2 linked regions of the Fibrella aestuarina BUZ 2 genome follow. The protein of the gene in region 1 interacts with the protein of each later gene in a pairwise test. Links are inferred from orthologs where the notes say so. Each region holds a gene or a part of one and is shown in the gene's direction. Other genes may lie near its edges.

The links.
Region 2: the proteins of gyrB (region 1) and gyrA interact in binary tests that used the Escherichia coli proteins (3 or more experiments, as listed by UniProt). The link is inferred for Fibrella aestuarina BUZ 2 from one-to-one orthologs.

Annotation. Positions count from the first base shown.
Region 1 is NC_020054.1:3,172,038-3,179,841, forward strand. The notes cover bases 1-2,939. They hold gyrB (DNA topoisomerase (ATP-hydrolyzing) subunit B), read left to right. Parts: upstream 1-434; coding sequence 435-2,444; downstream 2,445-2,939. Other genes in these bases: ppk1 (polyphosphate kinase 1), read left to right, coding at 2,665-2,939. In the rest of the region: more of ppk1, read left to right, coding at 2,940-5,007; FAES_RS12925 (Uma2 family endonuclease), read left to right, coding at 5,106-5,414; FAES_RS12930 (sulfite exporter TauE/SafE family protein), read right to left, coding at 5,436-6,137; FAES_RS12935 (FixH family protein), read right to left, coding at 6,140-6,568; cytochrome c oxidase accessory protein CcoG, read right to left, coding at 6,661-7,804. UniProt on the Escherichia coli protein: DNA gyrase negatively supercoils closed circular double-stranded DNA in an ATP-dependent manner to maintain chromosomes in an underwound state.
Region 2 is NC_020054.1:3,943,684-3,948,458, reverse strand. What follows is about bases 271-3,418. They hold gyrA (DNA gyrase subunit A), read left to right. Parts: upstream 271-636; coding sequence 637-3,201; downstream 3,202-3,418. Other genes in these bases: FAES_RS15985 (tetratricopeptide repeat protein), read left to right, coding at 3,348-3,418; FAES_RS15995 (RES family NAD+ phosphorylase), read left to right, coding at 271-295. Also shown: more of FAES_RS15995, read left to right, coding at 1-270; more of FAES_RS15985, read left to right, coding at 3,419-4,775. UniProt on the Escherichia coli protein: A type II topoisomerase that negatively supercoils closed circular double-stranded (ds) DNA in an ATP-dependent manner to maintain chromosomes in an underwound state.

The DNA of each region.
Region 1 (7,804 bases):
TTTCAATCTGCGCATCATTTTTTTAGCGTTATTATAGGCAGGGAGACAGGCAAAAGCATTTTTCCGTCTGGCTCAATTTGTAATCGGCTTGCTTGCTTTGCTTACCATAAGAGTACCGACTGATTTGATTTGTAAACACGACAAGCCAGCTCGTTTTCTGAAGGCACGCCTGCGGAGAGCGGTAATCGGGGCATTGCGGCAATGGCGCAAAATTTGGTCGGTAAGCCGGCTAATTGCTTATAGAAAATAACGAAGCCTGATGCTTGGTTAAAAACTTCATTTTAACAAGATATCGCTTGCGATTTCGCTGGGAAATGATCAATTATTTTTGTATTTTTACAAGCTGAATACGGGGAACTCACGTGCTGCTTTATCGCCTTTCCGGCGGTTGTCCCGCGCCCCGATTTTTGCCTAACTACATACACAAATACCGCATGACAAACGAAGTTGTTGACGCAGACATTCAGGAAGTAGCCGACCCCTCGCGGGCCAACTACGGGGCCGATAATATTCAGGTACTTGAAGGTCTTGAAGCCGTTCGGAAACGTCCGGCCATGTACATCGGCGACGTAGGGGTTAAAGGCCTGCACCACCTGATCTGGGAAGTAGTCGATAATTCGATCGACGAAGCGATGGCCGGTTATTGCGACACCATTCAGGTCACGATTAACGAAGATAATTCCATTACCGTCAGAGACAACGGCCGGGGTATTCCGGTCGGCATGAACCGGCAAACGGGCCGTAACTCACTCGAAGTGGTGATGACGGTGCTGCACGCCGGGGGCAAGTTTGACAAAGACACATATAAAGTATCGGGTGGTCTGCACGGCGTGGGTGTTTCCTGCGTGAATGCCCTCTCGACCCGCCTGCGCGTGGAAGTGCACCGCGACGGCAAAGCCTACGAACAGGAGTACCACATCGGCCATCCGCAGTACGACGTGCGGGAGATCGGTACGGCCGACGACACCGGCACGACGGTTCACTTCAAGCCCGACGAAACCATCTTTACCGAGTCGACGGTATACCGCTTCGACACGGTAGCGGGTCGCCTGCGCGAACTGGCGTATCTGAACAAAGGCATCCGCATTGTCCTCACCGACATGCGCGAACTCGACGAGCAGGGGAACCCCATCAATCAGCAGGAATTCCATTCGGAAGGCGGGCTGATCGAGTTTGTAAAATACCTCGACGAAACCCGCGCGGCCCTCGATGGCATGGAACCCATCTACATGGAAAGCGACAAGGGCAGCACGCCCGTACAGGTGTCGATGGTGTACAACATGGAGGCTGGCGAGAACGTACAGTCGTATGTAAACAACATCAATACCCACGAGGGCGGCACGCACGTGCAGGGCTTCCGCTCGGCCATCACGCGGGTGTTTGGTAAATACCTGGAGCGTAACCCCGGTCTGGTGCCCAAGAACGCCACGAAGGTGAAGTTCGAAGGCGGTGATTTCCGCAAGGGCCTCACAGCCGTGGTATCGGTGAAAGTGCAGGAGCCGCAGTTTGAAGGGCAGACCAAAGGCAAACTGGGTAACCAGGATGTGGTGAGCGCCGTGAGCCAGGTAGTGGGCGAAATGCTCGAACAGTGGCTCGAAGAGAACCCCAAGAAAGCACAGGCCATTGTGCGGAAAGTGCTGATCTCGGCGCAGGCCCGGATTGCCGCCGATCTGGCCTACTCGCGCATCATGACTGAGCGCAAGGATTTCATGGGTGGCGCCGGCCTGCCGGGTAAACTCGCCGACTGCTCGGATACCGATCCCGAAAAATGCGAACTCTATCTGGTGGAAGGTGACTCGGCCGGTGGTTCGGCCAAGCAGGGCCGTAACCGGGCGTTCCAGGCGATTCTGCCGCTGCGTGGTAAGATCCTGAACGTGGAGAAAGCCATGGAGCACAAGATCTACGAGAACGAAGAGATCAAAAATATCTGGACGGCCCTGGGGGTACGTCTGGAAAAGCAGGGCGACGAAACGGTGATGAACCTCGACAAGCTCCGCTACCACAAGATCATCATCATGACCGATGCCGACGTCGACGGTAGCCACATCCGGACACTGCTGCTGACGTTGTTCTTCCGTAACATGCGCCTGCTGATCGAAAGTGGGTACGTATACATTGCCCAACCGCCGCTTTATCTGGTGAAGAAAGGCAAGGATCAGCGCTATTGCTGGACCGAAGCGCAGCGCGAAACGGCCGTGCGCGAACTGGCCGGTAGCGGCCGTGAAGAAGCGGTGCACATCCAGCGGTACAAGGGGCTTGGCGAGATGAACGCCGAGCAACTCTGGGAAACGACGATGGACCCCACGAGTCGAAGTCTGAAGCTGGTGACCATCGAGTCGGCCGCTGATGCTGACCACGTCTTTTCGATGCTCATGGGCGACGAAGTCGCCCCCCGACGCGATTTCATCGAGCGAAACGCCAAGTACGCCAAGATTGATATTTAGTAAAAAAAACCGGGTCAGTTAGCCCGGTTTTTTGTTAATAAACACAACGCGGATTGAGCAGATCAGATGGATTGGCGCGGCTTAGTGGTGCCCATACTAATGGACCCGAAAGGCTCAGGAGCTTTCACGGACAGGCGCATTACAATAATTTAATACGCGAAAATCTGCTTGAATCCGATCAATCCGCGTTGCCTTACAAACCACCCACTTTTCTGAACTCATGCGATATCCGAATCAATCCCGGGGCCGCAACCTAATCGGTAACCTTGTCTCCCGCCTGACTCAGCGTGCCGAGACGACCGCAGGTCGCGCCGACACGAGTACTGACCGCACCCCCGACAAGGTGACTGACCGGGCGAGTAGTGTCATTGACCAAAGTGACTACCTCAGCCGTGACCTGAGCTGGATCAAATTCAACGAGCGGGTGCTTGATCAGGCCCGGCACCCGAACCGCACCCTGATGGAGCGGTTCAAGTTTCTAGCCATTACCGACTCCAACAACGACGAATTCTTCAGTATTCGGGTTGGGAGTCTGTATAACTACATCGACTACCATAAAGAGCGCGTCGATTATTCGGGGCTGCGCGAGGGACCGTTTCGGAAAATGCTGTTCCGGGCGTTGCAACAGTTCAACACCGATCAGCAGGCGGTCTTCATGAATGACCTCATGCCGCTGTTTGCCGAGAATGGGCTGGCCCTGATCAAGTACAGCGACCTGAGTGAGGCTGAACGGCAACAGGCGTCGTCGTATTTCGACCGAACGATCTACCCGACGCTCACGCCCATGCTCTACGACTACACGCACACCTTCCCGGTGCTGCTGGCCAAGGTGCTCATCTTCGGCGTAGTGACGTACACACCCTCGGGTGATTTTCACGATCCTACGCCCGACGATGACAGCGATAACCAACGGCTGTCATTTGTGCAGATACCGGCCAACCTGCCCCGCTTCATGGTGTTTGAGCGCGACGAGCAGATCGCGTTTCTGCCCATCGAAGAGATTGTTCGGCAGCACATCAGCAAGCTCTACCGCAACGTCGAAATCTGGTCGGTAAACCTGTTCCGCATTTCGCGTAACGGTGATTTCACCCTGGAAGAAAACGACGACGTCGAAGCCGATTTTCTGGATGAAATCAAGCAAAAGATCAAAAACCGTCGGCTGGGTCGCGTGGTGCGGGTCGAAGTCGAGGCGGGCGCTACGCAGTCGTCGGCCTCGGAATGGATGATCAACCTGTTGAAAAAGCGCTGGGAGATCGACGATTACAACATCTTCCCGGTCGACACGCTCATCGATTTCACGAGTTTGTGGCAGATTATCCGCCACCCGGAGTTCAAAAATGATATGCCCGCGCCGCATCCGTCGGTGCCACCCGTCGGGCTGGAACGCGAACGAATCGGGGACATTTTCGAGGCGGTGCGGGAGCGTGATATCCTGATGCACCACCCGTACAACAACTTCGAGCCGGTGCTGCAACTGCTGGAACAGGCCGCCGAAGATCCACAGGTGCTGGCGATCAAGCTGACGGTGTACCGGCTGGCTAAGCGGTCGCGCATTACGGAAGCCTTGCTGAAAGCCGCCGAAAACGGAAAGCACGTGTCGGTGTTGTTTGAAGTGAAAGCGCGTTTCGATGAGGAAAACAACATCCGCGAAGCGCAACGGCTGCAAAAGGCGGGCTGCTTCGTGATTTATGGCATCAGCCGGTTCAAAACGCACACCAAACTGCTACTGGTGGTCCGTAACGAAGGCAGTAAAGTGGTGCGTTACGCCCACCTGTCGAGCGGTAACTACAACGAAGACACCGCCCGGATGTATACTGACATTGGGCTGATTACGACGAGTGAAACGTACACCAACGACATCTCGGAGTTTTTCAACGTCATCACGGGGCATTCATTGCCGAGTCGGTATGATTACCTGATCACCGCCCCGCGTGACATGCGCAACCAGTTGATTGACCTGATCCGCACGGAGGCCGACCTCGCCCGGCGTGGGTTGCCCAGCGGCATCTGCATCAAGATCAACTCGCTGGAAGATAAAACGGTCATTGATGAGCTGTATGCGGCTTCGCAGGCAGGTGTACCCATCCGGCTGATCGTGCGCGGAATCTGCTGCCTGCGTCCGGGGCGCAAAGGGCTGAGCGAAAACATCACCCTCCGGTCGATCGTGGGCGATTACCTGGAGCATACGCGGCTCTTTTACTTCCACAACGCGGGTGAGCCGAAGATCTACGGCGGCAGCGCCGACGTGATGGTGCGGAGCTTCGACCGCCGGATCGAATCGCTGTTTTACCTCGCCGATGTGCGGGTGCGGCAACAGGCCATCCTGATTCTGGAATACAACCTGCACGATACGGTGAACGCCTACGAGCTTCAGGAAGATGGCACCTACAAAAAGTGTGAACCGGCCGAAGGCGAAGCCCCTTTCAACATGCAGGAGGCCTTTTTCAACGTAACAGAGGCCGATGTGATGCAGGCCCAACTGTTCGATGAAATCATTGAGCCGCCCGTCGACGTACCTGCCAATCTGGTTGAAGGCAGCGAACGCACCATTGCCACGATTTAAGGGATATCGGTATTGGTTGTCATTAATGGTCACTGGTTGTCATTCGTAGTCATTCATTGTGATCATCAATGACAACCAAGCCAATGGCTTGAAGCCTGATGACTCGGAATGGAGCTATTTCTTCGATTCACCAACGGCCTTCCGGTCGGATACATCGGTGCCGTCGCCGGACGTGGCGGGTACGTTGGGAGGCGCTGACCGACGAAGAACGCCGCCGGTTTGTGCCCCTCTGCCCGGATTTCGCGCTGGAATTGACATTGCCTTCTGACCACCTGCCCGACCTCGATTGGCTGAGTAACGGCGTGCAACTGGGCTGGCTCATCGATCCTGACGCGCGCACGGCCTGTGTCTACCGTCACAATGGGCCGGTCGAGGAAATCACAAACGTAACGACGTTGCCGGGTTAGCCGGTGCTGTCTGGGCTTGCCTTAACGCTGTTTTAGTACCAATGGTCCGTGGCAAACGGGAATAGCTCCCGGTTTGGCTTCGGCAGCGGGCGGCTGATACAACCCACGGCCAAGCAGCAACAGGCCGAGGCCAACGGTGAAAAAGGGCATGAGCCGGGTGAAGCGCTGACGTACCTGACTCGGAAACAGCGTCGGTAACGCGCGAATAGCCAGGAGCGCTGGCAACGTACCCAGCCCAAAAGCCAGCATGTAGAAGGCACTGGGCACCGCCTGCCCCGTAGTGATGGCACCCGCCATCGCTACGTATACAAAGCCACAGGGCAAAAAACCGTTGAGCAAGCCCAGGCCCGCAAATGATAGTAGCGAAGGCCGTTGCAGCCAGCGCGCCATCGGGCCCATGAGCCACCGCGACGACAGGCGCGCCGTCAGACTGCCCCAATGCCCCCGTTGCAGCACCGTCAGCGACAGCAAAAAGACGCCCGCCCCCACCGATACCGAGCGCTGCCAGCCGAGCCAGTGCAACCCTTGCCCCAGCCCGCCAATCGCCGCGCCCAGACTCGCGTAGGCTATGAGCCGGGCAGCGTGGTAAACCAACGTACCCAGCCATCGCTGATGGTAGGGGAGTCGGCCCAGGGGCAGGGCCATGGCCAGCGGACCGCACATACCCACGCAGTGCAGACTACCCACCAGGCCCGTTGTGAGGGCTGCCAGAAGCCAGGCCATACTCATAAAAAGAGTTCCTGCTCGGTGTAGTAGTCACGCTGCCCGTCGGACCACGTGAACTGCACGCGCCAATGGCCTTTCAACAGCCCCTTGGTCGATACAAGCTGACGAGCGGTGTGGTCCTGCGGAATTTTGACTTTGAAATCCTGGACCCGGTCGGCGGGGCGGTAAAACAGGAGGGTCCCTTTGCGAAGTGAAGCGGGCAGGAAAACCGCTACTTCCTGGGTGTCGGCAAGGTACGTCATGGGAACCTTGTTGGTTAAGCGAGCCGCGTTGGCAACGCGGTCGATGTGTTGTTGATACGCGATCTCGTCCTGATAGTAGTCGTCGCGGACCAGATCGATACGCTGACGGCTCATGCTAACGACCATCGTGCCAATGAATCCGGCAAACAAAACGAAGACGAGCACAATGGATTTTCCCCAGTTCATAAGTCAAAGTAGAAGCACTAAACACGCGAACGAGTGATGATTTGGCAGATGGCTGACTGAAATCACTCGTTCGTGCTTTCAGTCGTTGGCCGTTACTGTGCGGGTCCTAAAAAGCGGGTATCTAGCTCGTCGATGACCGCGTCGCCACTCAATACGTCGATATGCAGGTCGGTGGAGGCATCGTGCAGTGTCGCTTCGGGCAGGCTGATGAAGAACATCGTTTTAGCCAGTTCGCCGGGCTGTACGGTGCTGAGCGGCTGGACGAATCGCAACTGCGCATCGGGTTGACTGATGCGTAACCGCACGGGCAGGGCACCGTAGGTTTTGTTAATGACTTCCAGCGAATACAGGTTGGCGATTCGGCCGTTGGCTTCGCGCTGGTACAGCTGCCCCGGCGCGCGCAACACCGTAACGTCGAGCGCCGGGCGGGTCATAAGCAGGCTAGCCAAAATGATCAGCAACCCCAACAGCACCGCCGAATACGCCGCAATGCGCGTGGTAAACCGAAACGGCTGGCGCGATTCAATGCCCTTCTGCGAGTCGTACCGAATCAGGCCGGTTGGCCGGTCGATTTTGGTCATCACCTCGTCGCAAACGTCGATGCAGGCTGTGCAGCCGATGCATTCCATCTGTGTGCCGTTCCGAATGTCGATACCCGTCGGGCACACATGAACACACAGTTTACAGTCAATGCAATCGCCTTTGGGCGCCGGGGTGGTAGGGATGTGCTGGCTGGGATTGTTCGGTATCGCTTCACGAATGGCGATCCCGGCGTCGGAAACGGCCCCGCCCCCCCCGCGCTGAAGGCGCCCCCTTGGTTCGCCGCGGATGTAGTCGTAGGCGACGATCAGCGAATTTTTGTCGAGCATTACGCTTTGCAGCCGCCCATACGGGCAGATGGTCGTGCAGACGATCTCGCGCAGGTAGGCAAACACGCCGTAGAAAACACCCGTAAAGACCAGCATCGCCGTCAGGCCTGCCAGGTGCTGATTGGGGTTGTCGGTGATCAGGCTCAGCCAGGCGTCACGGCCAATCAGGTACGCCAGAAACGTATTGCTGATCAGGAACGAAAGCAGGAAGAAAACCAGGTGCTTGCCCGTCTTTTTCAGCATCTTCTCCGTTGTCCAGGGGGCCGCATCGAGGCGGCGGCGGGCGGTGAAGTCGCCTTCAATCCACGTTTCGATTTTCCGAAAGACCCCTTCCATGAAAATCGTTTGCGGGCAGGCCCAGCCGCAC
Region 2 (4,775 bases), 770 kb from region 1 along the record:
AGGCCTGCAGGCGCTTTTCCGGGTGATGGTCATCCACGTACCGGACAATGTACCCAGCCAAACCGTTACCCCCGCCGACCTGCCTGCCAACTGGGCCGACTACCAGAATTTTGATGTGTGCCAGCAGCTGGGCGAACGCTGGCTCACGACGGGTCAAACCGCCGTGTTGCGCGTGCCGTCGGTTATCGTGCCGCAGGAGTGGAACTACCTGCTCAATCCGGCTCATCCCGACTTTGCCCGCATCACGTTGCTCCGCACCGAACCCTTCCTGTTCGACCCCCGAATTAAAGCCTGAGTATCACCGCTTTTCTGCTCGATGGCTCCGTGGTGCGTATAGGGGTAAGGGTTGCGTTGGCCACCTGACTAATTCACATCATCGGGCGGTGTCGGCAGCCAAAAAGCGGGGCTGTTTCAACTCACGACGAATTGTATTTCGGAAAGAACATAACCGGCAGGGGGCGGTAGGAGGGAAGGGCCTGCGCCGAAGCGCCGATAACCGCCTGATAAGCCCTCGTGCGCGTTATTGTAACGATTATTTCCGTTTCCGACGAAAAAATTGTATATTTGTCTATAGTCGTTCGCCTACCGTAGGCAACGGCAGAAATTGCAAATTTTCGCGAAATCCCCCTTCCGTTTATGGCAGAACAAACTCCCGAAATGGAGACCCCCAGCAACATCGTCCCGATCAATATCGAAGACGAAATGCGCGGTGCCTACATCGACTATTCTATGTCGGTGATTATTGCCCGGGCCCTGCCCGACGTGCGCGACGGCCTCAAGCCCGTGCACCGTCGCGTGCTTTTTGGTATGGCCGAACTGGGCGTGAACTACAACAAACCGCATAAAAAATCAGCCCGTATCGTCGGGGAGGTGTTGGGTAAATACCACCCCCACGGCGACGCATCGGTGTATGATACCATGGTTCGGATGGCGCAGGACTGGTCGCTGCGTTACCCCATGGTGGATGGGCAGGGAAACTTCGGCTCCGTCGATGGGGACTCACCCGCCGCCATGCGGTATACCGAGGCCCGTCTGAAGCGAATTGCCGAGGAGATGCTGGGCGACATCTATAAAGAAACGGTTGATTTTCAGCCCAACTTCGACGATTCGCTCGAAGAGCCAACCGTGATGCCGGCCAAATTGCCCAACCTGCTGCTCAATGGCTCGTCGGGGATTGCCGTGGGTATGGCGACCAACATGGCCCCGCACAACCTCTCGGAGGTGGTCAACGGGCTGGTAGCCTTCCTGGATAACCCGGAGATTACGATCGACGAACTGACCAAATACGTGCTGGCCCCCGACTTCCCCACGGGCGGTACCATCTTTGGGGTGAGCGGCGTGCATTCGGCCTTTCATACAGGCCGGGGTCGGGTGGTTATTCGGGCCAACGCGACAATCGAGGAAAACCGCGGCAAAACGCAGATCATCGTTACGGAGATTCCGTACATGATCAACAAAGCCGTGATGTTGGAGAAAACCGCCGATCTGATCAACGAGAAAAAGATCGAGGGGATCTCGGCGTTCCGGGATGAGTCGGACCGCGACGGCATGCGGGTGGTGTACGACATCAAGCGGGATGCCAACGCCAGCGTGGTGTTGAACAATCTCTATAAGCATACTTCGCTGCAATCGTCGTTCAGTATCAACAACGTGGCCCTCGTCAAAGGGCGGCCCATGATCCTGAACCTCAAAGACATGATGCGCTACTACGTAGAGCATCGGTTTGAGGTGGTGACCCGACGTACCCAGTACGAACTCCGTGAAGCCGAGAAACGCGCCCACATTCTGGCCGGTCTGCTCATTGCCCTCGATCACATCGATCAGGTCATTGAACTGATCCGGTCGTCGCGCGATGCCGAGGTGGCCAAAAATGGCCTGATGTCGACCTTCGAGCTGAGTGAGGTGCAGGCGAAAGCCATTCTGGAAATGCGTCTGCAACGCCTGACGGGCCTGGAGCGCGATAAGATCCAGGGTGAGTATGACGAACTGATGCGCGACATCGCCGATTACAAGGAAATCCTGGCGAGCGACGATCGTAAGCGCGGTATCATCAAGGCCGAGCTGCTCGACGTGAAAGACCGCTACGGCGATCCCCGACGTACCCAGATCAATGCGCTGGGCGACGGCGACCTCGACGATCTGTCGCTGATCGACGATGAGGAAATGATCATCACGATCTCGCACGAAGGCTATATCAAACGGACCCCGCTGACCGAATACCGGAGGCAGGGGCGGGGCGGCACCGGGTCAAAAGGAGCAACGTCTAAAGACGGCGACTTCACCGAGCATATCTATTCGGCCACCATGCACAACACCCTGCTGATCTTCACGCAGAAAGGGCGGTTGTACTGGCTGCCGGTGTACAAATTGCAGGAGGGAAGTCGGGATGCCAAGGGCAAGCCGCTACCTAACTACATTCAGATCGACAGCGACGATAAAGTCCGCGCCGTCATCAACGTAAAAGACCTCGACGATCCCGACTACGTCAAGAACAACTTTATCGTGATGTGCACCGAGCAGGGCACCATCAAGAAAACCTTGCTGGAAGCGTTCTCGAATGTGCGTCGTACGGGGATTATCGCCATCACCATCGAAGAAGGCGATCGCCTGCTCGACGTGGTGATGACCAACGGCGATAATGACCTGGTGATTGCGTCGCGGGCCGGCAAAGCGGTTCGTTTCCACGAAAGCCGGGTACGTCCTATGGGCCGTACGGCAGCCGGGGTAAAAGGCATTACGCTCGACGAGGAGGTAGCCGACGACCGCGCGGTGGGTATGGTCTGCATTGGCCGACCTGATGCCCAATTGCTGGTGCTCTCGGAAAACGGCTACGGCAAGCGTTCACCCATCGACGAGTATCGGGTAACCAACCGGGGTGCTAAAGGCGTGGGTACGTTGAAAGTGACCGAAAAAGTGGGTGCGCTGGTCGGGATTCTGGAAGCCTCCGATTCCGACGATCTGATCGTCATCAACCGGTCAGGCGTGCTGTTGCGTACGCCGGTTCGGAACATCAGCGTCATCGGGCGCAACACCCAGGGCGTGCGGGTCATCTCGATTCGTGATGGCGATGCCATTTCATCGGTAACCACGGTAACGCAGGAAGAAGAGGTTATCGACACGGCCGGCGCTGATGCCGGCGGCCCGCTTGCCGTGGATGGTGAAACGCCAACCGCCACCGATTTGCCCGGCGTTACGGAGTAATTGGCCTGTTTTACAGGGTGTGTATAGAAAACCGAGTTGTTGGGTAAATAAACCGGCGACTCGGTTTTCTGTCTATAAGCGTAGAATTGCGTAAATTCGTGTCCATTGTTGAACAAAACCAAGTGAAAACCTACATGGAACAACCCATGAAGCACCTATTGGCCCTGTCGGCGGCAACTGTGCTGTCTTTTTCGGCTGTAGCGCAGAACAAAGCGATCCTGTTGAAAGAACAGGGTGCACTCGACAAAGCGAAAGCTGAAATCGATAATAACGTCACCGAAGCCAAACTGAGTACGAAAGCCAAAACTTGGCAGGCTCGTGCGCAGATTTACGAGGCGATTGCGGTATCAAATGATCCTAAGGTGGTTGCGCTGGATTCGAACGCGGCTATGACAGCTTACGAGTCGTATAAGAAAGCGCTGGAGGTCGAGCCGAACAGCAAGATCACCAAAGAGATCAACGACGCCTTGAGCGGTCAGATGATGTACTCGGCCATGATGAACCAGGGCGTTCGTCGGTACCAGGCGAAGAACTACGACGCGGCGATCAGCGCCTTAGGTATGGCAAGCCAGATTAACCCGAAAGATACGGCCGCTCCGTTGTACGCAGGTATCAGCGCGCAGCAGGCGATTAGCCAGAAAGGGGAGGGGGCTGACAAGCCGAAGTATACGGCTCTGACGAAGGAGCAGTTTGAGAAATACACCAGCAACGGCGGTAAAGACGCGACGATCTGGGCCATGCTGGCGTCGATGTACAGCACCGACAAAGAAACCGACAAGGCGCTGGCTACGTTGGATCGGGCGCTGAAAGTGTTCCCTGGCAACCGGGACCTGAGCACTACCCGCGTAAGCATCATGCAGCAGAATGGCCGCCTCGACGACGCCATCGCCAGCATGAAGGAGGTGTATGATAAAAACCCGAACGACGCACAAACGGCCGTGAACCTTGGAATCATGTATGATAACAAGGCGAACACGCTGGAAACGGATGCCAAAAAGGCAACGGACGAAGCGAAGCGCGGAGGGCAGCTCACGAAAAAGCTGGCTGACGAGAAAGCCGTACTGGAGACGTTCAACAGCGAGGTGGTACGTTTGGCAGCGGCGATCAAGAAGCAGCCAAAAAATGCCGATCTGAAGCGTCAGCTGGCCGATGTGCAAGGCAAAATTGCTGAGCAGAAAACCAAAATTGCCGAGCTGGATCAGCAGGTGAAGGCGGAAGCAGGCAAAGGCGTTGACGGGGCTGCTCTGGCTTCTAAAGCGGCCAAATTGAACGCCGAGACGGATGAGGCTAAGAAAATGGCCCGTCAGTATTACGAGAAAGCGCTTGCTGCTGACCCAAATAACTATGAAGGTAACTTCAACATGGGCGTTGCCTACTTCAATGAAGCCGTTGTGATGAAGCGGGAGGTTGATAACATGAGCATGAGCGACTACAGCAAGAACGGAAAAGAAGTCGAAGGCCGGGTTTGCGGTAAGTTCAAGCAGGCGTTACCCTACTTCACGAAGGCGAAGTCGATCAAGGCCGACGATCCACAACTGCTGAGCACGCTGGAGCAGTTGGAAACGATTCTGAAG